2 linked regions of the Rhizobium sp. N324 genome follow. The protein of the gene in region 1 interacts with the protein of each later gene in a pairwise test. Links are inferred from orthologs where the notes say so. Each region holds a gene or a part of one and is shown on either strand. Other genes may lie near its edges.

What was found. The genes of interacting proteins can lie anywhere in the genome.
Region 2: the proteins of gyrA (region 1) and gyrB interact in binary tests that used the Escherichia coli proteins (3 or more experiments, as listed by UniProt). The link is inferred for Rhizobium sp. N324 from one-to-one orthologs.

The regions. Positions count from the first base shown.
Region 1 is NZ_CP013630.1:2,257,801-2,261,889, forward strand. What follows is about bases 592-3,938. They hold gyrA (DNA gyrase subunit A), read left to right. Parts: upstream 592-918; coding sequence 919-3,738; downstream 3,739-3,938. Other genes in these bases: AMK05_RS10900 (MarC family protein), read right to left, coding at 592-670; AMK05_RS35965 (hypothetical protein), read right to left, coding at 3,903-3,938. Outside these bases: more of AMK05_RS10900, read right to left, coding at 23-591; more of AMK05_RS35965, read right to left, coding at 3,939-4,037; AMK05_RS35190 (hypothetical protein), read right to left, coding at 4,074-4,089. UniProt on the Escherichia coli protein: A type II topoisomerase that negatively supercoils closed circular double-stranded (ds) DNA in an ATP-dependent manner to maintain chromosomes in an underwound state.
Region 2 is NZ_CP013630.1:7,516-11,291, forward strand. Bases 476-3,509 are described here. They hold gyrB (DNA topoisomerase (ATP-hydrolyzing) subunit B), read left to right. Parts: upstream 476-791; coding sequence 792-3,227; downstream 3,228-3,509. Other genes in these bases: AMK05_RS00060 (helix-turn-helix domain-containing protein), read left to right, coding at 476-656; AMK05_RS00070 (nitroreductase family protein), read right to left, coding at 3,295-3,509. In the rest of the region: AMK05_RS00055 (Smr/MutS family protein), read left to right, coding at 1-282; more of AMK05_RS00060, read left to right, coding at 279-475; more of AMK05_RS00070, read right to left, coding at 3,510-3,776. UniProt on the Escherichia coli protein: DNA gyrase negatively supercoils closed circular double-stranded DNA in an ATP-dependent manner to maintain chromosomes in an underwound state.

The sequences.
Region 1 (4,089 bases):
CGCGCGGCAGATGCCGCACTTTTCAGTGCGGCGTCGCGCTGATGAGATTGAGCGCCGCTTTCGCGCCGTCGACGACGAATTGCACCGCTAGGGCGGCGAGGATGACGCCGAGCAGCCGTGTCAGAATCGCCCGGCCGGTGACGCCGAGGAAACGGTCGAGCCTTTCGGCAATCAGCAGCATCAGGAAGGTCAGCAGCAGATTGGCGGCGATGACGGCGATCAGCTGGGCTTTTTCCATGGAGGTCGGCAGCGTGCCGGCAAGCAGGATCGTCGCCGAGATCGCACCGGGACCGGCGATCAGCGGCAAGGCGAGGGGAAAGACGGCGATATTCTCGATATGATCCTTGGTGACGGCAGCCTCGCTCGCCTTCTCCTTGCGCTCCTGGCGCCGTTCGAACACCATCTCGAAGGCGATCCAGAAGAGCAGCAGGCCGCCGGCGATGCGGAAGGCGCCGATCGAAATGCCGAGCACGCCGAGCACGCCGGCCCCGAACAGCGCGAAGACGGCGAGGATGATGAAGGCGATGGTCGAGCCGCGCAGCGCCACCTGCGTCCGCTGGGCGCGGCTCATGCCCGTCGTCAGCCCCAGGAAGATCGGCGCGAGCCCCGGCGGATCGATGGTGACGAGCAGCGTCGTGAAGGCGTTGATCAATAGGTCGGCGCTTGCCATCGTCTCTCGGGAACCCCATATAGCCGCGTGGTTATTATGTGTGGTTTTATGATTGTGAAGCGGCTATTCCGATTTGGCAAATATCCCGCGGCGGCCCGCGGCGGATTTGTCCGGTTCGGCCACGCAACTTGCATATTTTACCCTCTTTAAGCCGCAAAAGCCTGTTCAAAACGCCGCGTGAAATTGGCGCGGGAACGGGCTTTCCGCTATAAATCTTCAAGTGATTCTAGAAGAGATCGTGATCTGTTTTGACTGAGCAAACACCCCCCGGCGGCGGGAAGCTCCCGCCAGGCATCGAGCCCATCTCCATCATGGAGGAAATGCAGCGGTCGTATCTCGATTACGCGATGAGCGTCATCGTCAGCCGCGCGCTTCCCGACGTGCGCGACGGCCTGAAGCCCGTGCACCGGCGCATCCTCTACGGCATGTCCGAGCTCGGCATCGACTGGAACAAGAAATACGTCAAATGCGCCCGCGTCACCGGTGACGTGATGGGTAAATACCATCCGCACGGCAATTCGGCGATCTATGATGCGCTGGCCCGCATGGCCCAGCCCTGGTCGCTGCGTCTGCCGCTGATCGACGGCCAGGGCAATTTCGGCTCGGTCGACGGTGATCCGCCGGCTGCGGAACGTTACACCGAATGCCGCCTCGAAAAGGCTGCCCATTCGCTGCTCGACGATCTCGACAAGGAAACCGTCGATTTCCGCGACAACTACGACGGCACGCTTTCCGAGCCGGTCGTGGTTCCCGCCAAGTTCCCGAACCTGCTGGTCAACGGCGCCGGCGGCATCGCCGTCGGCATGGCGACCAATATCCCGCCGCACAATCTCTCCGAAGTCATCGACGGCTGCATTGCGCTGATCGACGATCCGGCGATCGAGCTGCCGGAACTGATGCAGATCATTCCCGGCCCGGACTTCCCGACGGGTGCGAAGATCCTCGGCCGTGCCGGCATTCGCTCGGCTTATGAGACTGGCCGCGGTTCGGTCATCATGCGCGGCGTTGCGGCCATCGAGCCGATGCGCGGTGACCGCGAGCAGATCATCATCACCGAGATTCCCTACCAGGTGAACAAGGCGACGATGATCGAGAAGATGGCCGAACTGGTGCGCGACAAGCGCATCGAAGGCATTTCCGATCTGCGCGACGAATCCGACCGCCAGGGCTATCGCGTCGTCGTCGAATTGAAGCGCGACGCCAATGCCGAGGTCATCCTCAACCAGCTTTATCGCTATACGCCGTTGCAGACCTCTTTCGGCTGCAACATGGTGGCGCTGAACGGCGGCAAGCCCGAGCAACTGACCCTGCTCGACATGCTGCGGGCTTTCGTCTCCTTCCGCGAGGAAGTCGTTAGCCGGAGAACGAAATTCCTGTTGCGCAAGGCGCGTGACCGCGCCCATGTGTTGGTCGGCCTCGCCATCGCCGTCGCCAATATCGATGAAGTCATCCGCGTCATCCGCCAGGCGCCCGATCCGCAGTCGGCCCGCGAAGAACTGATGACCCGCCGCTGGCCGGCCGAAGATGTCGAAAGCCTGATCCGTCTGATCGACGATCCGCGCCATCGCATCAACGATGACCTGACCTACAACCTGTCCGAAGAGCAGGCCCGCGCCATCCTCGAACTGCGCCTTGCCCGTCTGACGGCCCTTGGCCGCGACGAAATCGGCGACGAACTCAATAAGATCGGCGAGGAAATCAAGGATTACCTCGATATTCTCTCCTCGCGCGTCCGCATCCAGACCATCGTCAAGGACGAACTGTCAGCCGTGCGTGATGAATTCGGCACGCCGCGCCGCACCGAGATCGTCGATGGCGGCCTCGAAATGGACGACGAGGATCTGATTGCCCGCGAGGACATGGTCGTCACCGTCTCGCATCTTGGCTATATCAAGCGCGTGCCGCTGACCACCTATCGCGCCCAGCGCCGCGGCGGCAAGGGCCGCTCCGGCATGACCACCCGTGACGAGGATTTTGTTAGCCGGCTATTCGTTGTCAACACTCATACCCCGGTCCTGTTCTTCTCCTCGCGCGGCATCGTCTACAAGGAAAAGGTCTGGCGACTGCCGATCGGCACGCCGACCTCGCGCGGCAAGGCGCTGATCAACATGCTGCCGCTCGCCCCCGGCGAACGCATCACCACCATCCTGCCCTTGCCCGAGGACGAGGAGAGCTGGGACAATCTCGACGTCATGTTCTCGACGACGCGCGGCACGGTTCGCCGCAACAAGCTGTCGGACTTCGTCCAGGTCAACCGCAACGGCAAGATCGCCATGAAGCTCGAGGAGGAGGGCGATGAAATTCTCTCCGTCGAGACATGCACGGAAAGTGACGATGTGCTGCTGACGACGGCGCTCGGCCAGTGCATCCGCTTCTCGGTCGACGACGTCCGCGTTTTTGCCGGCCGCAATTCGATCGGCGTGCGCGGCATCAGCCTTGCCGGCGGCGACCGCATCATCTCGATGACCATCGTCCGCCACGTCAACGCCGAGCCGTGGGAGCGCGCCGCCTATCTGAAGCGCGCCGCCAACGACCGCCGCCTGACGACAGGTGAGGCCGAGGAGATCGCGCTGGTCGGCGAGGAGGTCACCGAAGAGGGACAGCTCTCCGACGAGCGTTATGAGGAGCTGAAGCAGCTCGAGCAATTCGTGCTCACCGTCTCCGAAAAGGGCTTCGGCAAGCGTTCGTCGTCCTATGATTTCCGCATCTCCGGCCGCGGCGGCAAGGGCATCCGCGCCACCGACACGTCGAAGACAGGCGAGATCGGCGAACTGGTCGCGGCCTTCCCGGTCGACGATGGCGACCAGATCATGCTGGTTTCCGATGGCGGCCAGCTGATCCGCGTGCCGGTCGGCGGCATCCGCATCGCCAGCCGCGCCACCAAGGGCGTCACCATCTTCTCGACGGCCAAGGACGAGAAGGTCGTCTCGGTCGAGCGCATCAGCGAACCGGAGGATGAGGCGGAGGAGACTGTCGAGGTCGCCGAAGGCGCCGCCACGACCGAGGATGCGGCTGCCGGCGAGGCGTCGGCTACCGATGGTGACCCGGCCGGGCCGGCTGAGGAATAATCAAGTGAAAAGGGCGGCTTCGGGCCGCCCTTTTCTTTTCAAGCCGCGCTCGTCCTTACCGGCCCAAAGAAAAAGCCGGACGCTGGGTGCATCCGGCTTTGAATGGCCTTGGCAGCGGAAGGGGTGCCGCTCAAGGTTGGGAAGGAGTTGGAAAAAGAGGAATGTCAGAATGCGCTATGTTTCTCGTTCAGCGCCTTTACCTCTTCACCCTCGCGCCGAAGCGCCGATATCGTCGAGGCTACAGACACTATGAACATGACGCTGATAAGGGCGGTGAGCACTGTCAAGATCGTGAACATAGGCATTCCTTTCCTGGGGAGTTGCGTTCTCGCCCCTCAGTACTGGCCAAGT
Region 2 (3,776 bases), 2.3 Mb from region 1 along the record:
GCACGGATCGACCTGCACGGCCTGGTGCAGAGCGAGGCTCATGTCATTCTGCTCGATTTCCTGATCCGCGCCCATGAGCGCGGCCTGCGTCATGTCTTGGTCATTACCGGCAAGGGCAGCTCGATGGGCAGTGCCGGCGCGTTGAAGCGGGCCGTGCCGCTGTGGTTCTCGAAGCCGGAATTCCGCTACCTGATTTCCTCCTACGAGCCGGCCGCACAGCATCATGGCGGTGAGGGCGCGCTCTACATTCGCCTGTCGCGGCGGCATGGGGAAAGGCCATGACGCCCTTCGGAGAGGCGGTTCGCAGGCTGAGAGCGCGCAAGGGTGTCTCGCAGAAGGAGATGGCGGAAGCGCTGAATGTCTCGCCCGCCTATCTCTCGGCGCTGGAACACGGCAAGCGTGGTTTGCCCACGTTCGATCTGCTGCAGCGCATCGCCGGTTATTTCAACATCATCTGGGACGAGGCTGAGGAACTGTTTCTGCTCGCCCGTTCTTCCGATCCGCGCGTCGTCATCGATACATCAGGCCTGCCGCCGGAATATACCGAATTTGCCAACCGATTGGCGCGGCGGATTCGCAACCTTGACAGTGCCGAGATCGGCCGGCTATCGGCACTTCTCGAAAATGGCGGCAAAGGCGACGGAAAAGCGTCATAATCCCCTGTTTTATGCCTTGTTCGGGGGACTTGCCATTGGGAAGTGTGCCCAAAAAACCTATATACGAGAGTGAAAAAAGCCGGTGATTCGCAAGGCCCGCCGCAGCTTTACGACAACAGGGAAAATCTCGACAGAATGAGCGATACATCCGCGACGGAAAACGGCGTAAGCACCGAATATGGCGCAGATTCCATCAAGGTTCTGAAGGGCCTTGATGCCGTGCGCAAACGCCCCGGCATGTATATCGGCGATACCGACGACGGCTCCGGCCTTCATCACATGGTCTATGAAGTCGTCGACAACGCCATCGACGAAGCGCTCGCCGGCCATGCAGACATCGTCACCGTCTCGCTCAATCCGGATGGCTCGGTGACGGTCACCGATAACGGCCGCGGCATCCCGACCGATATTCATACCGGTGAAGGCGTATCGGCGGCCGAAGTCATCATGACGCAGCTCCATGCCGGCGGTAAGTTCGACCAGAATTCCTACAAGGTCTCCGGCGGTCTGCACGGCGTTGGCGTCTCCGTCGTCAACGCATTGTCCGTCTGGCTGAAACTGAAGATCCGCCGCCAGGGCAAGATCCATGAAATGAGCTTCACCCACGGCGTGGCCGATGCGCCGCTGAAGGTCACGGGCGAAGCGCCTGATGAAACCGGCACCGAAGTGAGCTTCATGCCGAGCAGCGATACCTTCACCATGACGGAGTTTGACTACGGCACGCTGGAGCATCGTCTGCGCGAGCTCGCCTTCCTGAACTCGGGCGTGCGCATCCTGCTGACCGACAAGCGCCACTCCGATATCAAACAGGAAGAACTGCGTTATGACGGCGGCCTCGAGGCCTTCGTTGCCTATCTCGACCGGGCCAAGAAGTCGCTCGTCGACAAGCCGGTCGCCATCCGCGGCGAAAAGGACGGCATCACCGTCGAAGTCGCGATGTGGTGGAACGACAGCTATCACGAGAACGTGCTCTGCTTCACCAACAATATTCCCCAGCGCGACGGCGGCACCCATATGGCCGGCTTCCGCGCGGCACTGACGCGCCAGGTGGTTTCCTATGCCGACAATTCCGGTATCACCAAAAAGGAAAAGGTGACGCTGCAGGGCGAAGATTGCCGCGAGGGCCTGACCGCGGTGCTGTCGGTCAAGGTGCCCGATCCGAAATTCTCCTCGCAGACCAAAGACAAGCTCGTCTCCTCGGAAGTGCGTCCCGTTGTCGAAAGTCTCGTCAACGAGGCGCTGAACACCTGGTTTGAAGAGCATCCGAGCGAAGCCAAGATTCTCGTCGGCAAGGTCGTCGAGGCCGCCGCGGCGCGCGAAGCGGCCCGCAAGGCCCGCGAATTGACCCGCCGCAAGGGTGCTCTCGATATTGCCTCGCTGCCGGGCAAGCTGGCCGACTGCTCCGAACGTGACCCGGCAAAATCCGAAGTCTTCCTCGTCGAGGGCGATTCCGCCGGCGGCTCGGCCAAGCAGGGCCGGTCGCGCGAAAACCAGGCGATCCTGCCGTTGCGCGGCAAGATCCTGAACGTCGAACGCGCCCGTTTCGACAAGATGCTGTCGAGCCAGGAAATCGGCACGCTGATCACCGCGCTCGGCACCGGCATCGGCAAGGACGAGTTCAATGCCGAGAAGCTTCGCTACCACAAGATCATCATCATGACGGACGCCGATGTCGACGGCGCCCATATCCGCACCCTGCTGCTGACCTTCTTCTTCCGCCAGATGCCGGAGCTGATCGAGCGCGGCCATCTCTACATCGCTCAGCCGCCGCTCTATAAGGTCGCCCGCGGCAAGTCGGTGCAGTATCTGAAGGACGAAAAGGCGCTCGAGGAATATCTCATCAGCCAGGGCCTGGAAGATGCCGCGCTGAAGCTCGGCAGCGGCGAAGTCCGCACCGGCCAGGATCTGCGCGAAGTCATCCTCGACGCGTTGCGCATGCGCGCTTTGCTCGACAATCTCCATTCGCGTTACAATCGTGCGGCCATCGAACAGGCGGCAATCGCCGGCGCCCTCAATGCCGAACTCGTCAGCGACCGGACGCGAGCGCAGGCACTGGCGAGCGAGGTGGCAAGCCGTCTCGACATCATCGCCGAGGAAACCGAACGCGGCTGGCAGGGCGATCTGACCAGCGATGGCGGCCTGCGCCTTGAACGCATGGTTCGCGGCGTCAAGGAGATCGTCGTACTCGACATGGCGCTGATCGGCTCCTCGGATGCCCGGCACATCGATCAGCTGGCGTCACGCCTCAAGGAAATCTACCAAACCCCGCCGTCGCTGCATCGCCGCGAAGGCGACCTCGAGATCTCGGGCCCGCGCGCCTTGCTCGACGCAATCTTCGCCACCGGTCGCAAGGGCCTGACCATGCAGCGATACAAGGGTCTTGGCGAGATGAATGCCGAGCAGCTCTGGGAAACGACGCTTGATCCGAACGTGCGTTCGCTGCTGCAGGTCAAGGTCAACGACGCCACCGATGCCGACGGCCTCTTCGCCCGGCTGATGGGTGACGAAGTCGAACCGCGGCGCGAATTCATCCAGGACAACGCGCTGAGCGTCGCAAACCTCGATATCTGATTGCTTTTTTCCAAGCAAAAACCCCGCCGTCTCCAGATGGCGGGGTTTTTGCGTGTTTGGATTTCGTTCAATTTGCAACGAAACGGCCGTTAAAGGCGACCTCGGAAAGCGGTTTGCGCTGGCTGGGGAATTCGCGGGCCTGATTGCGCTCGGAAAGAACACTCTTGTCTGCCAGACGGCCGACGGCAACGCCGGCTTCGACCCGGTACCCCTCGGGAATGCCGAACGCCTTGCTGATTTCCTCGTGTTTGATGCCGCCCATGCCATGGGCATAGAACCCCGAGAGGCGGGCCTGAAGCGCTAGATATCCCCAGGCGGTGCCGGCGTCGAAGGAATGGGTATAGCTCGGCTTTTCCTCGCCGGAACCGGCAGCGCCGGTGAAGCCGCGCGAGACGACGAAGATCAGCGCCGACGCATTCCTAGCCCATTCCTGATTGGCATCGACGAGCAATGCGACGAATTTCTCCCAATGCTGTGAACCCTTCAGGGCATAGATGAAGCGCCACGGCTGCTGATTGGAAGACGACGGCGCCCAATGGGCGGCGTCGA